2 regions of the Rhizobium arsenicireducens genome follow, and region 1 is predicted to be linked to the other one. Evidence: predicted binding sites of a transcription regulator. Region 1 holds the regulator's gene; the other holds the start of a gene.
The links. The regulator PhoB, encoded in region 1, activates phosphate uptake and scavenging genes when phosphate is short. The targets are predictions, from matches to a motif close to TGTCATNNANCTGTCAT.

Region 1 (9,126 bases):
CCGCGACGCCAGCTGCGAAGTCGAGATAGCGTTCGCCACCCTCGGTCAGGAGCCAAACACCCTCTCCTCGCTCGAACCGCAAGGGCGCGCGCATATAGGTCTGATAGAGGGGCGAGGCTTCGACCATGATAAAACACTCCTTCGGGAGGGCTTGACGGGACTACGGATGCTTCTGATTTCGCGGGCGACCGCGGCCCCAAAAAATCAAAAATGCCGCCTTGCGGCGGCGGGGGCACTATCAGCATTTCGGCCTTGCCTGTCAACGAAACAGCGCGCCGCACCTGAATTTTCGACCGCGCAGGCAAGACGATCGAGACTCGACCAAAAGCACGGACGCGACGCGCCAGGGTAGCAAGTTGGGGAAAACTCCAAAATCAATTCGCGATGATTCGCCCAACTCTTGTCACGGAGTCAGCCCGGCACTAGGTTAACAGTCAATAAAGAAACTGCATGCGGCGGAACCAGTCACCGACAGTATCGAGGCGGGTTTGTTTCGGATCATTCCGAAGCAAGGGTGAACGATTCTGCCATCATGCATCGCGAGCGGCGGAGAGATAACGGCATGAACTGGACGGATGAACGCGTCGAGAAACTGAAGCGCCTTTGGGCCGAAGGCTTGAGCGCGAGCCAGATCGCAGCACAACTAGGCGGCGTCAGCCGCAACGCCGTCATCGGCAAGGTTCACCGGTTGAACCTTCCGGGCCGAGCCAAGGCCGGCGGCAATTCCGCGGCGACGCGGGCCGCAAAGCGCCCGGCATCGGAACCGCGCACGCCGAGCTATGCTTCGCGCGTCACGACCCGCACGGTCACCCGCGCCGCTGGCGCCAACATGCTCAAGGAAGAGGTCGAGATCGACGGCGTCGAAGAGATCAAAATCTCCCCGGCCGGCAATGTCATCCTGCCGATCTCGCGCAAACTGGTACTGACTGAACTCACCGAGCGCACCTGCAAATGGCCGATCGGTGACCCGATGAAGGACGATTTCCACTTCTGCGGCTGCGAATCCGCCGACGCCTCGCCCTATTGCAGCTACCACGCCAAAATGGCTTACCAGCCGGTTGGCGAGCGTCGCAAGGCAGCCAATTCGGCAGCGCGCTGAGCGCTGTCTCTCCCCGCATCGAAACGCAAAACGGGCCACAGAGGCCCGTTTTTTGTTTGACTGCCAGAAACGGCCCAGCCGTCAGGCTTCCATCGAATAACCGGCGCCGCGGACCGTACGAATGACGTCCTGCGAATTGGCAAAATTGAGCGCTTTGCGCAGGCGCCCTACGTGTACGTCGACGGTGCGCTCATCGACATAGATGTCGTGCCCCCAAACCCCGTCCAGCAATTGCGAACGCGAGAAGACGCGGCCGGGCGATGCCATCAGGAACTCCAGCAAGCGGAATTCTGTTGGACCGAGTCGCACTTCCCGGCTCTTGCGGTGGACGCGATGCGTTTCGCGGTCGAGTTCGATGTCGCCGCAACGGAGCACGCTGGACAAGACTTCCGGACGGGCGCGCCGCAGCATGGCCCTGACGCGCGCCATCAGTTCCGGTGTCGAAAACGGCTTGACGACATAGTCGTCCGCCCCGGTCGCAAGTCCGCGGACACGCTCGCTCTCTTCGCCACGCGCCGTCAGCATGATGATGGGCAGGCGCTCGGTTTCAGGACGCATGCGCAGACGACGGCAGAGCTCAATTCCGGATACGCCCGGCAGCATCCAGTCGAGGATCAGGAGGTCGGGGACCCGCTCCTGCAGGCGAAGTTCCGCTTCGTCACCCCGTAATATCGTTTCGACCTCGTAGCCCTCCGCCTCGAGATTATAGCGCAGGAGTACGCTCAGGGCTTCCTCGTCCTCGACGACAGCGATCTTTGGCAGCATCGGTATCGATAACCTTTCGAATGCGGTCGGATTACTCGGTGATGGCGCCGACGGAAGAGGTCAAGTCATCCTTCGGGCGCTCGCCTTCGGGCTGGGCACCCGTGGCCATGTAATAGATCGTCTCGGCGATGTTGGTCGCATGGTCGCCGATGCGCTCGATGTTCTTGGCGCAGAAGAGAAGATGGGTGCAACTGGTGATGTTGCGCGGATCTTCCATCATGTAGGTCAGCAGCTCGCGGAACAGCGAGGTGTACATGGCGTCGATTTCCTCGTCCCGGTCGCGGATGGATTTCGCCTTTTCTGCCGACCGGGTGTTGTAGACGTCGAGCACTTCCTTGAGCTGGATAAGGGCCAGTTCGCTCAAGTGCTCGAGACCGCGGGCCAGCTTTCGCGGCACGCCGGTCGTCTGAATGGCCATGACGCGCTTGGCATTGCTCTTGCCGAGGTCGCCGACCCGTTCCAGGTCGTTGGCGATGCGCAGCGCGCCGATGATCTCGCGAAGGTCAGCTGCGACCGGCTGGCGGCGCGCGATGGTGACGATCGCCTTGTCGCCGATCTCCAGCTCGGCGGCATCCATCAGCACGTCGTCGGAAATGACCTTCTGTGCCAGCGCCGCGTCGGAGTTGACCAGCGCACGCACGCTGTCGGCCACCATCTGTTCGGCAAGGCCGCCCATCTCGGTGATGCGGCGCATCAGGTATTTCAGTTCTTCGTCATAGGCCGTGTAGATATGCGATGGCGACATGTTCGTTGTCCTTGAATTTGGTATCCGCCCGGAAGGAAGCGCCGGCTCAGCCGAAACGGCCCATGATGTAGTCCTGGGTACGCTGATCGTCCGGATTGGTGAACATCTTGTCCGTGTCGTTTTCCTCGACCAGCAGGCCAAGGTGGAACATTGCGGTGCGCTGCGACACGCGGGCGGCCTGCTGCATCGAGTGGGTAACGATGACGATGGTAAAGTTGGCGCGCAGTTCGTGGATCAACTCCTCGACCTTGGCGGTCGCGATCGGGTCGAGCGCCGAGCAGGGTTCGTCCATCAGGATCACTTCCGGGCTGACGGCAATCGCGCGGGCAATGCACAGACGCTGCTGCTGGCCACCGGAGAGGCCGGTGCCGGACTCCTGCAAGCGGTCCTTGACCTCGTTCCACAGACCCGCCTTCTGCAGGCTGGTCTCGACGATCTGGTCCATGTCGGCCTTGTTGCGGGCCAGACCATGAATGCGTGGGCCGTAGGCAATGTTTTCGTAGATCGACTTCGGGAACGGGTTCGGCTTCTGGAAGACCATGCCGACACGGGCACGCAGCTCGACCACGTCGATCGAAGGATCGTAGATATCCTGATCATCAAGTGTGATGCTGCCGGTCATCCGGCATCCGTCGATTGTATCATTCATGCGGTTGAGCGTCCGCAGGAATGTCGACTTGCCACAACCGGAGGGACCGATCAGCGCCGTCACGGTGTTGAGCCTGATACCCAAATTCACGTCGAAAAGGGCACGCTTTTCGCTGTAATAAACTGAAACGTCTTTTCCGACCATTTTAAATTTAGCGTCAGTCATCTTCTTATCCAGCGCCTGTTCAACTGCTGCTTCCGACATCACGTTCATAAGCCTTACTCCATCTACCATCGGCGCTCAAAACGCTGCCGGAGGAAAATTGCGATGCCATTCATGAGCACCAGAAAGCCCAGGAGAACGAGAATCGCGGCGGACGTCCGGGCGACGAAACCTCGTTCCGGACTGTCGGCCCAGATATAGATCTGGGTCGGAAGGGCGGTCGAGGCTTCGAACAGTCCGTCCGGTGGGCTTGTGATGAAGGCGTTCATGCCGATCAACAAAAGCGGCGCCGTTTCGCCGAGCGCCTGGGCAAGGCCGATGATCGTGCCGGTCATGATCGTCGGCATCGACAATGGCAGGATGTGATGGAAGATCGCCTCGTGTTTGGATGCGCCGACGCCGAGCGCTGCCTCCCGGATCGACGAGGGGACGGATTTTAGCGAGGCACGGGTCACGATGATGATCGTGGGCAGGGTCATCAACGACAGCACAAGCCCGCCGACCAAGGGAGCCGAACGGGGCAGGCCAAACCAGCCGAGGAACACCGCGAGGCCTAGCAGACCGAAGACGACCGAGGGCACGGCGGCAAGGTTGTTGATGTTGATCTCAATCAGGTCAGTGAACTTGTTCTTAGGCGCAAATTCCTCGAGATAGATGGCTGCGGCAATGCCGACCGGCAGGCTGATTACGAGACATACCAGCAGCAGCCAGAAAGAACCGGATATCGCGCCGGCCAAGCCAGCCAGCTCTGGAAACCGACTGTCGGAATTGAAGAACAGGCCCCAGTTGAACGGCCGGGAAATAACACCGCTGGACACGAGTTGGTCATACCATCCGATCTGCTGATCGTTCACCCGGCGCTGGTTGGCCGGCGTGTTACGGTCGATCTCGCCCTTGGAAAGCTGATCAAGAGGGTCTGACAAGGGGATCAAATAGGTGTGCTTCTTCTCCAGCAGCGACGGATTTGCCATTACCGCATCGCGCACCAGGAACGGCGCCGAGGAAGTGAACATGTTGAAATAGTCGCGCTCATCCGAGCGCGGCAACTCGCCGATCCGTTCGCGCATCGCGTCCCGCACCAGATTGCGCCAGTTGGCGCCCATGAGATCTTCGCGGTCGAGTTCCTGCGAGGAAAGATCGATCTCGATCGAGACCATGGTCTGGGTAAAGGCCTTGTAGCCGGTGAACGTCAGGGTACCGATCAGCAGGGCCAGAAAGCCGAGGGCGAAGGCAATAGCGACCATACCATAGATCTGCAGCCGACGATCGGCGGCATAGCGCCTTTTCCGCAGGGACTTCATGGCATCCGACTGCCAGTCGATGCCGCGCGAACCGGAAGTAGCTTCAATGGACATCAGTACTTCTCCCGATATCTGCGAACAGTTTGCAATGCGATCAGGTTGAGGCCCAGGGTGATGATGAAGAGAACCAGGCCGAGCGCGAAGGCGGCCAGCGTCTTCGGATTGTCAAACTCCGAGTCGCCAATCAGCAAAGTGACGATCTGCACGGTAACCGTGGTGACAGAATCGAACGGATTGAGGGTCATCTTGGCAATGAGACCGGCCGCCATGACGACAATCATGGTTTCGCCGATCGCCCGGCTGAGAGCCAGAAGCACGCCACCAACGATGCCGGGGAGAGCCGCTGGCAAGAGGACCTTGCGGATTGTCTCGCCCTTGGTCGCGCCGAGCGCATAGGATCCGTCGCGCATGGCGCGGGGGACAGCGGCAAGGGCGTCGTCGGAGAGCGACGAGATAAACGGAATGATCATCACACCCATGACGGCGCCGGCAGCCAGCGCGCTGTTCGGCGCGGCATCCAGGCCCATGGCTATGCCAAGCGATCGAACCAGGGGCGCAACAGTCAGGACGGCGAAGAAGCCGTAGACGACCGTCGGGATACCCGCGAGGATTTCCAGCAGCGGCTTAACCACTGCGCGAAAGCGATGATCCGAATATTCCGTGAGATAGATGGCGGAAAGAATGCCGGTCGGCGTTGCAACAATCATTGCAAGGCCGGAAATGACGAATGTACCAAACAGCACGGGGATCACGCCGAAAGCGCCTACACCCGCAACCTGGTCGGCACGCAGGGCAATCTGCGGCTCCCAGCGCAGGCCGAAGAGAAACTCGGTGACCGGAACCTTGGCGAAGAATTGCATGGCCTCGAACACCAGAGAGCCGACGATGCCGGCAGTCGTCATGATGGCGACCAGCGACGAGAACATCATGAAATAACCGACCGAACGCTCGACACTGTGGCGCGCGCGATACCGCGGCGAAATCACCCTCATCCCGAAGAACGCGCCAATCGCCATAAAGGATGCCACGACGGCGATGATGGCGATATTCGCGATGTTTCTGAGAGACTTCATGTGCTCGACGGCCGCAAGAACCTCGGGCGTCGGTTCCTTGAAGAGGTTGCCGGAGGCAACCTGCCTAATCTCGCTAATCAGAATGGATTTCCTCGCGCCTTCGAGCGCTTCGGATCCGGGCACCGACGCGAGAACGAGCATGTCGATGATGCTGTCCTGTCCGAGAAGCCAAAGGATGAGGAAGATGAAGGCGGGAATTCCCGTCCAGATCGCGGCATTCAGACCGTGGTAGATCGGTCGCGAGTGAACTTTCACCTGCGCGCCGGAATAGATCGACTTTGCCCGCGCCGTGGCGAAATAGGCCACGACAACCGCCGCAAGTGCCATCATACCAAACAGATAGCCCGACATAACGCCCCCAATCAAAACAAGGAACGGCTGCCCGCCATGATGGCGGGCAGCCTTATAGAGAGGGCCGATTACGAGCCGAACTTCTTGCCTTCGATGACAGCCTTCTGAACTTCCTTGAGAAGTTCCGGTGCAAGCGGGGTGAGACCGCGCTCGGCCATGTAGCCGTCGGCACCGAGAGCCGCATCAGAAACGTACTCTTCGAGGAATTCCTTCATGCCCGGGATAACGTCGCGGTGGGCGTTCTTGACATAGAAGAACAGCGGACGGGCAACCGGGTACGAACCATCAGCAATGGTGTCGAAGGTCGGTTCGACGCCATTGACGTGTACACCCTTGAGCTTGTCGGCGTTTTCGTAGAGGAACGAATAGCCGAAGATACCGAGCGAGTTCGGATCGGATTCGAGACGCTGAACGATGAGGTTGTCGTTTTCGCCAGCTTCAACGAACGGACCGTCCTGACGCATGCGCGAGCAGACCTCGTTCCACTTCTTTTCGTCGGCCTTCTTCAGGTCGGCCATGCCCTCGAGCTTGCCGCAACCGTCATGCATGACGAGTTCGACGAAAGCATCGCGGGTACCGGAGGTCGGCGGGGGGCCGAAAGCGACGATGTTGATGGCCGGCAGCGATGCGTCAACGTCAGACCACGTCTTGTTCGGATTGGCGACGAAACCACCCTTGCCATCCGGAAGTTCGGCGGCCAGCGCCTTGAAGATCTGCTCTTCGGTCAGGTTCCAGTCGGCGGCATTGGCACGCGAAACGGCGATGGAAAGACCGTCATAACCGATCATGGCTTCGGTGATGTCGGTCACACCGTTGTCGGTGCACAGCTTGACTTCCAATTCCTTGATGGCGCGCGAAGCGCCGGTGATGTCAGCGAAGTCAGGGCCGATGCCGCCGCAGAACGCCTTGAAACCGCCGCCGGTACCGACCAACTCGACAACCGGAGCCGGCTTACCGGACTTGTTGGCAAATTCTTCAGCCGCAGCCTGAGAGTAAGGGAACACGGTCGAGGAACCGGTTACCTTGATCTGGTCACGAGCAACTGCAACGCCTGCGAAGGCGACCGAGGCAACAAGGGCTGCTGCCGAAAGTTTCAAAACGTTCATCTGGAATTCTCCCGTTATTGGGCTGTTGGGTCGATGCGACCATGTTCAGCGGTGACCGCCGAAGATCAGCACGCTGTTCATAGCGGCCCTTCCCACAAGCTTTTATGTCAGTTCGATGAAACATTTGTGACAATTCATCTCTTTGATTTTGTTTGTATATTCCAAACGATTTCCGCAATTTCCGGATTTATATGTCAAAAACGGACGGTAAACTCGGTTCCCTGGTCGATTTCCGACTTCACGATGAGCCTTGCCCGGTGACGCGTGAGGATGTGCTTGACGATCGCCAGGCCCAGTCCGGTCCCCTTTTTCGAGCGACTGTCGGTCACGCTCACCCGGTAAAATCGCTCTGTCAGGCGCGGCACGTGCTCGGACGGAATTCCGGGTCCGTGGTCGATGACGCTGACCTCCACCGAGCCGCCACCCGGATTGCGAACATGAACGTCGACGGTCTTGCCTTCCTGCCCATATTTGCAGGCGTTCTCAATCAGGTTTTCGAAAACCTGGACCAGTTCATCCCGATCCCCGAGAACCTCCACCTTCTCCTGCGGCATATGCAGGCGGATCTCCACATCCAGTTCCGCGGCCAGCGGCGCCAGGCTGTCGCGGACATGGCCTATGACGGGCACGAGATCGACCATCTGGTCGGGCGCGAGATGAGCCTTCAGTTCCAGGCGGGACAACGAAAGCAGGTCATCGACGAGGCGGCTCATCCGGTTCGCCTGTTCGAGCATAATGGTGAGAAACCGCTCCTGGGCCTTGGGGTCGCCGCGCGCCGGGCCCTGCATGGTCTCGATGAAACCGCGTAGTGAAGCCAGCGGCGTGCGCAGTTCATGGCTGGCGTTGGCAACAAAATCGCTGCGCATCCGATCGATCCGGCGCAGTTCGGAAATATCCTTGAACGACAAGAGGAACAGGTCCTCCTTCGCGCCTTCGATATGCAGCGGCGAGGACCGCACAATATAGACGCGCTCGGAGGGAAGTCGTTCGGAGTGCTCGATCTGGTTCGGCTCGTCCGTGGCGATCGTCTCACGCACCATGTCCAGGACGCCGGGGGAGCGGAAGCGCGCCGAGATATGCAGGCCCGGCTCCAAAGCGCCGAAGGCTTTCTCGGCGGCAGGGTTCTGATCACGTAGCGCCGCATCACGGCCTAGGACGAAAACCGGCAGGTCTATGGCGTTCAGAACCGCCGCGACGACCTGTCCTGTGCCCTCAACTTCCTCGGCGGCAACGGATTCGGCGGCGACCGCGGGCCGGCTACTCTGGGTTTCTTCCCCGCTTCGCAACAGAATTGCCAGGACGGAAAGCGCGAAAAGAATGCCTGCGAATGCCGGCTGCGCTCCCGAAAGATAGGCGGCGAGCGAAACCAGCGCAGCGGCGGCAAGATAGATCCAGCCGGAAACCATTCGCCACATCAGAAGCTCGCCAGCCAGTCGTTTTTCCACTCAAGATCCCTCTGCCCTCCGTGCCTGCAACCGAATACGAACCTGCCATCCTAGCGATGATTCATGACAGATGTTTGCCAACCTTGCCATCGTTCGTCAGGGATTTCCGCACGAAGCCGCTTGCCACGGATATCAGCAAGGGCTTGAATTCGTGCGGCAAATATGTCCTCACTGACATTGCCGGCACGCGCTGCGGCAAGCAGGAGAAGAGCGATGGACATGGAAATCGAAAGCCGGATCGTCGAACTGACGCTCGACGGAGAGAAACGCAGGTTCGACATCGACGACCCGAAATTGCCGAAATGGATCGATGACAAGTCCCTGGCCTCCGGCAGTTTCCCTTATGACAAGAAGATGGATGAGGAAGAATACGAGGATCAACTCAAGGACGCGCAGATCGAACTTGTGAAACTGCAGTTCTGGCTGCAGC
Region 2 (9,126 bases), 390 kb from region 1:
CTTCGACTTCACCAATTTCGCCGAAAAGGCGCTCACCGCCTCCAAGGCGGCCGGCGGCAATACCGTCACCATCTACGGCGCCAACGATTACGTGCCGAAAGATTGGCTGATCTACAAGAAACAGCCGGTCGGCGGGTTCTGAGGTTCGGACGGGGGTTTTGTTGCCTGCAGGCTCGCGGATCTGTCGAACCCGACAGCGAAAGGGCGCGCCGCCACACGGACGCGTTCAATTCAAAGCCTGGCGATGATCTTGCGCAATTCTTCGTCGCGGGCTCCGAGCATCAGCACATTTTTCAGCGCCTCCTTCGGATCGTGCGTGCGAAACAACAGGCCGTTTTCCCGAATTGAGCGGTCGATCGTCATCGACCGTGTTTCCTTGTCCGGATGGATCGCGACGGCGAAATACATGCGCGCATAGTTCGGCCGGATATGTTGGAAGAACTGATCGGTACCGCCCACCTCGGCGAAGAAATTGGCGATATAGAACGCCCATTTGACGTCGGCATATTTGGCGAAGTTCGTTTTCGCCGCCGTCACGTGGCAATAGCCGAGATGCGGGCTGTTCTCGAGCGTTTTCTGGAAGACAAACTTGGGAAACTGGATCGAGCGGTGGAAGCTGTTGATGCGCTTGTGGGTCGTCTCTCCGGCCGCCTCCAGCTTGCGCGCGGTGCGCTGCGCCACTTCCTCATAGGTGAGATAGCGTTTTTCCTCCGGCAGCCAGTCTTCCCGATGGCGAGAGATGCGTCCGGTGCGCAGGAACTCGGTGTGTACCGCCTTGGTCGGCAGACCGGACCCGGCTGCAGGCTTTGGAGCAGCGAAATATCTCAGCTTCTGCATGGAATGGCTCTGATCCTAAGGCCGATGCGCCGAAAACACGGCACCGAGATTGACGACGATGCATCCTGACGGCCTTCGGTTTCGCGAAGCTTGCGCCAGTCGCACCTCGGATTGCCGCCGTCATCGCGGCCGCCGGATCGGGTATTCATGTCCCGAGGCGGTCCGCAGTTTCGGGCCCGTTCGCCTATCAGCCAGGCAGGCGCAAAGCGCAACCGACCGAACCCGATTGCGTTCAGCCACCGATCGTGGGACCGGACGGCCCGCTATCGTCTGCTCAAACAGATTCTTCTATTGTCGCCAACAGTTTTCGACTATCATCATTTTTCCGGCCTCTTGGTCGGTCCGGAAGCGCATTTCAGCTAAGTGCATGCACGAGAAAACGCAGGGATGGAGAACTGAGATGAAAAACAAGATGAAGCGCTGGGCCGCCGTCGTGCTGGCCTCCGCAGTCGTCATGACGAGCTACGTACCTAGCCAGGCAGCCATGCCCCTTCCGGCTCCGGTCGTGAAGGCGCCGACCGACGCCACCAATGTCGAATACCGCCGTCGCCCGCCCTACTACTACCGCGGCTACCGCGGTTATCGTAGCTATCGCCCGGGCTATCGCTATCACAATGGCTACTGGTTCCCGCTGGGGGCCTTTGCCGCGGGTGCCATCATTGGCGGCGCCCTTTCAGCACCGAGTGCCCCGCGCGCGGGCGGCATCAATCCGAAGCACTATCAGTGGTGTGCCAACCGCTATCGGTCCTACGATGCTCGTAGCAACACGTTCCAGCCGTATAACGGTCCTCGCAAGCGTTGCTATTCGCCTTACTACTAAGCCTTAGAGCCTAGTTCAGAGATGCACGAATGCCCGGTCCTTGACCGGGTATTCGTATTTTTTTGGGTCGAAAGGCGCGCCCGTCTCGACGCGCCTTTCGACATGCCTGCGACCGGGATCAACCGATCAGTGCGTTGTCCTCACGCTTGATAGCGACGACCGTCGAGCGCGGCAGCTTGCCTTCACCGTCCGGGAACGGAGCATCGGGGTGCTGGATGCCGACGAACATCGTACGCTTGTCGGCCGACCAGGTCATGCCGGTGACTTCCGAGCCCTTCGGGCCGGTGAGGAAGCGCTCGATGCGCCCTGTCGCCGGATCGCCGGCGAGCATCTGGTTGTTGCCCTGGCCGGCGAACTCGCCCTCATTGCTGTCCTCCCCGTCGGTCTGGATCCATAACAGGCCGGTTGAGTTGAACATCATGCCGTCGGGCGAATTGAACATGTTGCCGGAGTTGATGTTGGACGAGCCGGCATAGGCGTCGTCCTTGTGCACGTCCGGATTGCCAGCCATGCAGAACAGGTCCCACTTGAACTTGGCATCGGCATGGTCGTCGTTCTCCGGATACCAGCGGACGATCTGACCATATTCATTTTTCTCGCGCGGATTGACCGCATCGACCGCCATGGGGTCGCCGCCGGCATTGGCGCGCAGCTTGCCGTCCTTGACTTCGCCGCGGCGGCTGTTGTTGGTCAGCGCGCAATAGGCTTCGATGGCGACCGGGTTGATCGCGACCCATTCCGGGCGGTCCATGGTGGTGGCGCCGACCTTGGAGGCCGCCTGGCGGGTGAAGACGCAGATTTCATCCATCTTCATGCCGGTCGATTCGGGCGTCAGCGCGAACCATTCGCCCATGCCGTCCTCGGCGAACTTGGCGACGAAGAGCGTGCCTTCATCGAGCAGCTTGGACGTGTCGCCGCCCGGCACATAGATGCCGCTCGAGACGAACTTGTAGAGGAACTCGCCCCGCTCGTCGTCGCCCATGTAGACGACCACGCGACCGTCGCGTGCGATCACGACAGCGGCGTTTTCATGCTTGATGCGGCCGAGCGCGGTGCGCTTGACCGGGGTCGAGGAGGCATCTGACGGATCGATTTCGACGACATAGCCGGCACGGCGCGGTTCGTTCGGGTTCTTCGCGACGTCAAAGCGCTCATCGAACTTTTCATAGGCATAGCGGGTCTCGGCGGCGATGCCGTAGCGCTTGTAGTCGTCGGGCAGCTTGAAGGTGGCGTCGGTCGTGCCGAAATAGCCGTTGAAGTTCTCTTCGCAGGTGAGATAGGTGCCCCACGGCGTCTTGCCTGCGCCGCAGTTGTTGAAGGTCCCGAGACAGTCGGTGCCGTTCGGGTCGGCTTCCGTCTTGACGAGATCGGAGCCGGCGGCCGGACCGGACAGCTTCATCGGCGTATTGTGGTGGATGCGGCGGTTGAACGGGCTGTCGAGCACGATGTCCCAGCCGTTTTCCCCTTCCGCCACTTCCATGACCGTGACGCCCTGCAGGTTCTGCAGGATCTTGACGTCGTCGGCGCTGGCCGGAACGCCCTTTTCGGTGTGCGGCAGGTTGATCTCGGGATTGACGTATTCGTGGTTGACGGCGATCACCTGACGGTCGCCGACGAGGAACAGTTCCATGCCGTCGGTGTTTTCACCGAAGACCTTGTCAGAATTCTCGAGGCTGACGCCCTTGGCCGCATCGACATCCGGGACGTTGGAAAACAGCGGCTGACCCCATTTGGCCAGCGGCTTCCAGACATAGCCTTCCGGGACATGCACGGTGGCGTCGGTTGCGATCGGGATCGGCTTGAAGGCGAAGCGCGAGGCGGCGGCTTCCTGTGCCTGGACCGAGGTCGAGGACATCAGGTTGGCGGCGGTGCCGAGTGTGCCAAGGGCAGCGGCAGCCGAGCCGAAGGCCAGAACGCCGCCGAGGAAGCCACGGCGTGAAAGGGCTGCTTCAACGATACGGTCGAAATCGGTTTCCGCCGGAGGTGGGTTTTGCAGTTCGTCCCATTCGTCCCAGGACAGGTCATTCTTGTTCACATCGCTCATGGCTCGCTCCTTGGTTGGGGAAAGATTCCAACCTCCGGTTAAACGGACTGCACGACAGTCCTGTGACGAACTGCGCCATTCACACAGCAAAGCAGTCTGGCTGCACGCGGGTGACGACGAAGGCGTCGGTCGATGGGGGAGGCCGGATGCGGCCGTGATGACAGCGGTGAGCGATCCGCCGGGCGTCCACGAACTGCCCTTCTGCGTCTGCGCGGCCGAGGACATACGAAAGGCCCAGTGGTTCGAAAATGTCCGGATTTGATTGTATCTGCCATTGCCAAGTCTGTTGCTCGCCCTAGCTTCGCAGAAGCGCTCCAAACACTGCGGGCGGCGTTCTTCCGCGCAAAACGGTTTGACGTTTACGTAAAAATCAATTAGCCAAATCGACACGTTTCCGCCGCTGCCGCGAGGCCGGCCGTGCGGTAAACCGCCAGTCGCAAGCAGGAGGAGCATGCCCATGTACAAGGCGCCGGTCGACGAAATCGCGTTTACCCTCAAGCATGTCGCCGGAATGGCCGAAGCGCTCGAACAGGGCCGGCTCGGCGATCTGAGCGACGACCTCGTCGATGCCATCCTGGCGGAAGCCGGCCGTTTCGCCTCTGACGAAGTGGCGCCGCTCGCCGAGATCGGTGACAAGCAGGGCGCCCGCATGGTCGATGGCAAGGTTCTCGTGCCGGACGGCTGGGCCGACCTTTATCGCCACTGGGCCGAAGGCGGCTGGAACGCGCTTGTCGCGCCTGAGGAATTCGGCGGGCAGGCCCTGCCGCACATGCTCAACGTGGCAGCACTGGAAATGTGGAATTCCGGCTCCATGGCCTTCGCGCTCGGCCCGACGCTCACCATGGGCGCCTCGGAAGCCCTGGCCACGCACGGCAGCGCCGCGCTCAAGGAAAAGTTCCTGCACAAGATGGTGTCCGGCGAGTGGACCGCGTCGATGAACCTGACCGAGCCGCATGCCGGCTCCGACCTCGGCGTGATGAAGTCGCGCGCCGAGCGCCGCGACGACGGCAGCTACCGCATCTTCGGCCAGAAGATCTTCATCACCTGGGGCGAGCACGAGATCACCGAAAACATCGTCCACCTGGTTCTTGCCCGTCTGCCCGACGCGCCGGCCGGCACGCGCGGCATCTCGCTCTTCCTCGTGCCCAAGTTCCTGGTGAACGACGACGGCTCGATCGGCGCCCGCAACGACCTGCATTGCCATTCGCTCGAGCACAAGCTCGGCATCCACGGCTCGCCGACCTGCACGATGATCTATGGCGACGGCAAGTTCGGCGATGAACCGGGCGCCATTGGATACCTGATCGGCGAGGAGAACAAGGGCCTCGCCTGCATGTTCACGATGATGAACAATGCCCGCCTCGCGGTCGGCATGCAGGGCGTGGCGATCTGCGAAGCCGCCACCCAGAAGGCGGTCGAATATGCCAGGGAACGCACCCAGGGCAAGGCGCCCGGCTGGACCGGGGCCGGCATGAGCCCGATCATCGAGCATCCGGACGTTGCCCGCACGCTGATCACCATGAAGGCGCTGACCCAAGGCTCGCGCGCCATCTGCTATTCCTGCGCCCATGCCATTGACATGTCGCACCACACGGTCGGCGCGGACGCGAAGAGGTGGGCCGAGCGCGGCGCGCTTCTGACCCCGATCGCCAAGTCCTTCGCCACCGATGCCGGCGTCGACGTCGCGTCCATGGGCATCCAGGTGCATGGCGGCATGGGCTTCATCGAGGAGACGGGTGCCGCCCGTTACCTGCGCGACGCCCGCATCGCCCCGATCTATGAAGGCACCAACGGCATCCAGGCCGCCGACCTCGTCACCCGCAAGCTTCCCCTGTCGGAGGGCGCCCAGGTGCGCGGTTTCATCGCCGAGCTGAAGGAGATCGCCCAGGCAGTGCGCGCCTCCAACCTCGAAGGCTTCGGCACCACCGCCGACCGCCTCGATGCGAGCCTCGCCGATCTCGAGGACACCACGGAATGGCTGCTCGCCCGCCTGGCTGAAGGCAATGCCGCCGCGGCTCTGGCCGGCGCCACCCCTTACCAGCGTCTGTTCGGCCTGGCGCTGACCGGAACCTATCTCGCCAAGGGTGCGCTCGCCGACGAGGACCACGGCCGCGACAACCGCATCGCTCTGTGCCGCTTCGCCGCCGAGAACCTCATCGCCGAGACCGCGGCCCTCAAGGACCGCGTCGTCAACGGCGAGGCGAGCCTGACGGCGGCGCGTGTGTTTTTCGCTTGAGACCCCTCCCCACAAGGGGGAGAGGCTTAAGTGCCGCTGCCGTTTGAGGGGTGCGGAAAGCTCGCCCCGGATTTTCTCCCCCCTTGTGGGGGAGATGGCCGGCAGGCCAGAGGGGGAATTCGTTTGAACCGGCCTCCCTCATCGGGAGTGCGACACCAACTGGGAACATACCCATGACCGACCATATCCTGATCGAACGGCCGCAAGCCTATCCCGGCGTGCTGGTGATCCGCTTCAACCGTCCGGAAAAGAAGAACGCCATCACGCAAGCCATGTATGGGCGCATGACCGAAGGTCTGCTCGAGGCGGAGGATGACGCGGGCATCCACGCCGTCGCCTTTCTCGGCACCGAGGGCTGTTTCTCGGCCGGCAACGACATGGCCGACTTCCTCGCCTTCGCCATGGCGGGCGCCGTCGGCGAGCCGGCCGCCTTCGGTTTCCTGAAAGCCCTGTGGAGCGTGTCCAAGCCGGTCGTCTCCGGCGTCGACGGCCTTGCCATCGGCATCGGCACGACGATCCAGATGCATTGCGACCTGACGATCGCCTCCGATCGCAGCCTGTTCAGGACGCCCTTCGTCGATCTGGCGCTCGTGCCCGAAGCCGGTTCCAGCCTGCTTGCGCCGAAGATGATGGGCCATCAGCGCGCCTTTGCGATGCTCGCCGCCAGCGAGGGCTTCTCCGCCGAGCAGGCGAGGGAAGCCGGTCTGATCTGGAAGGTCGTGGCCCCGGCCGACGTCGAGGCAGAGACGCTGAAGCTGGCCGCCTCGCTCGCCGCCAAGCCGCCGGAAGCCATGCGCATTGCGCGTGACCTGATTCGCGGCGATCGCGGCGAACTTGCCGCGCGCATGGACGAGGAACTGAAATACTTCGTCGAGCGGCTGAAGAGCGCCGAGGCGCGCACCGCCTTTGAAGCCTTCATGTCGAAGGGACGTGGCTGATCACATTTACGCCCTTTCGTGCTTCCTTAATGCTTTCGCGGTTTCCTATTCGAGACTGACAGGAAAAGGAGCGGACGATGCGGAAAAGGGTGAAGGGCCTAGCCCTGGTGCTGGTGGCTATTCTGGCGGGAGCGGCCGAGCCGGTCCTCTCCGGCGCGGCGGTTGCGCTTGCCGACAGCGACGACGTGATCGTCGAGAGCCAGTCGAACCGTCCTCGACCCGCGCCCGGCGTGAGGCCGCAGCGCTTCTTCTGCGTCATCCAGCCGCCAGACAGCTCCGATAGCTCGATGATGTATTCCTGTCCCGCCAATCCCGGCAGGGTCGGCGGCCGCTGCCGCTGCTCCGGCATGGTCGGCAGCGGGACGCTCTATGCGCGCTGATCTCGGGGTTCGGCGGTGGGATCTATCTCGGTAACATGACGAATCAGGTCTGCTAGGATGGGGTAACCGGGCATGGCCGGTCACTTCGCCGTCAATCGGGCAAGACTTGGGAGACGCTCAGAACGGTCCGCTCAGCGTAGGACGAAGTCGCGTAGTCCTCGGCCTCCGGACGGGTCGGTCTGATACCGGCAGATAATGTGAAGATGCGCATGGAAAATGTGCTGGCCACCGGCCGCGCCAACGTTCCAGCCAACTGTGAAACCTTCCGGCTGGAACTCGGCCAGATATCGCTTGGCTTCGTCAAGCATCTCTCCGAGGTCTGCCCACTCCTCAGCACTGAAGCCGAAGGGCGTTTCAACGTGCCGGAACGGAATGACCATCGCCGAAGGATTGGGCGGATTGGGCTTCACCACGACAAAGTGGGAGCGGTTCCTCGCTATCGGTTCGGCACCTGATGTCCCATGCGAATTACACCATCGACAGTCTGGCTTGCTGGTCACCATCGCGTTCTATCCACATCGAAATATCTGTGCATATATATCGGTCATGAGTGATGCTGCCAATATGTCGACCGTCAGAAACCGTCCGGCCGCGTTCGGCGCGGGAGCCGGCATCGGAATTCTCGGAGGCTTGATCGGCCTTGGAGGCGCGGAGTTTCGCCTGCCGCTGCTGATCGGTGTCTTCAACTTCGCGGCTCTGGAAGCGGTCATTCTCAACAAGGCGATGAGCCTCGTGGTGGTCGCGACCGCCCTGCCGTTCCGCGCGGGAACCATCTCTTTCGGCATGATCGCCGACAATTGGCCAATCGTCATCAACCTGCTTGCCGGCAGCCTGCTCGGTGCCTGGCTCGGTGCCGGCTGGGCGCTGCGCCTCAAGTCCGAGACACTCTACAAGGTCATTGCGGGCATGCTTGTTGCGATCGCGGTCGTGCTGGTTCTCGGGCATGACGCAACGGCTGGACATGCCGTGTTGACGGGCTGGGCGCAAATGGCCGCAGGCGTGCTCGCTGGATTCATCATTGGCATTGTTGCGGCGCTGCTCGGCGTGGCGGGAGGCGAATTGCTCATCCCGACCCTGGTTTTGTTGTTTGGTGCGGATATAAAACTTGCAGGAAGCCTGTCCCTCGCCGTCAGCCTGCCGACAATGCTCGTCGGCTTCATGCGTTACAGCCGGGATCAGAGCTTTTCGGTGCTGGGTCGCAACAAGGCTTTTCTTCTCGTCATGGCGGCAGGGTCGATCGTCGGAACCTTTGTCGGCGGCTTGCTCCTGGGCCTTGTTCCGAACGGCGTCCTTCTGCCGGCGCTCGCCACAATCCTGCTGATCTCGGCCGTGAAAGTCTGGCGGCATCCCTGAGAACGACGGATACAGAACACGTCGCAATCACGGGGATTATTCCCCCTCAGCCCTTGACGAGCGTTGCCACCACTTCGACATGCGACGTCCAGAGGAACTGGTCGATCGGCGTCACGGAGGTGACGCGATAGCCGCCGTTGCGCAGGATCGACAGGTCGCGGGCCAGCGTCAGCGGATTGCAGCTCACTGCAACGATCTTCTTGACCGCCGAGCGAGCCAGTTCCTTGCATTGCTCCTCGGCGCCGGACCGCGGCGGGTCGAAAACAAGCGCATCGAAATTCTTCAGTTCGGACACCATCAGCGGGCGACGGAAGAGGTCACGCCGCTCGACGGAGACAGGTTTCAGCCCCTGCGCATTGCGGGCCGCGTGGTCGAGCGCCTTGATCGCCTTTTCGTCGCTCTCGACCGCGTGAACCTGGGCGATGCGCGCCAGTCTCAGCGCAAACGTGCCGACGCCGGCGAACAGGTCGGCGGCACGCTTGACCTTGCCGATATGCGCGAGCGTCAGGCGGACCATG

Region 2: the regulator PhoB is predicted to act here: its motif matches at 3,753-3,769, upstream of ACWPVA_RS12305 (PhoX family protein).

Annotation. Positions count from the first base shown of each region.
Region 1 covers NZ_CAXHYK020000001.1:2,835,316-2,844,441, forward strand. The annotation lists gene ACWPVA_RS14105 (acetylornithine transaminase) at 1-127, opposite strand, end outside; gene ACWPVA_RS14110 (GcrA family cell cycle regulator) at 563-1,099, shown strand; gene phoB (phosphate regulon transcriptional regulator PhoB) at 1,181-1,864, opposite strand; gene phoU (phosphate signaling complex protein PhoU) at 1,896-2,609, opposite strand; gene pstB (phosphate ABC transporter ATP-binding protein PstB) at 2,656-3,471, opposite strand; gene pstA (phosphate ABC transporter permease PstA) at 3,486-4,775, opposite strand; gene pstC (phosphate ABC transporter permease subunit PstC) at 4,775-6,145, opposite strand; gene ACWPVA_RS14140 (substrate-binding domain-containing protein) at 6,214-7,251, opposite strand; gene phoR (phosphate regulon sensor histidine kinase PhoR) at 7,446-8,666, opposite strand; gene ppk2 (polyphosphate kinase 2) at 8,910-9,126, shown strand, end outside.
Region 2 covers NZ_CAXHYK020000001.1:2,448,856-2,457,981, reverse strand. The annotation lists gene ACWPVA_RS12320 (GGDEF domain-containing protein) at 1-142, shown strand, start outside; gene ACWPVA_RS12315 (DUF6656 family protein) at 232-837, opposite strand; gene ACWPVA_RS12310 (BA14K family protein) at 1,238-1,657, shown strand; gene ACWPVA_RS12305 (PhoX family protein) at 1,776-3,701, opposite strand; gene ACWPVA_RS12300 (acyl-CoA dehydrogenase) at 4,159-5,937, shown strand; gene ACWPVA_RS12295 (crotonase/enoyl-CoA hydratase family protein) at 6,111-6,875, shown strand; gene ACWPVA_RS12290 (hypothetical protein) at 6,953-7,255, shown strand; gene ACWPVA_RS12285 (HIT family protein) at 7,387-7,635, opposite strand; gene ACWPVA_RS12280 (sulfite exporter TauE/SafE family protein) at 7,802-8,608, shown strand; gene ACWPVA_RS12275 (class I SAM-dependent RNA methyltransferase) at 8,655-9,126, opposite strand, start outside.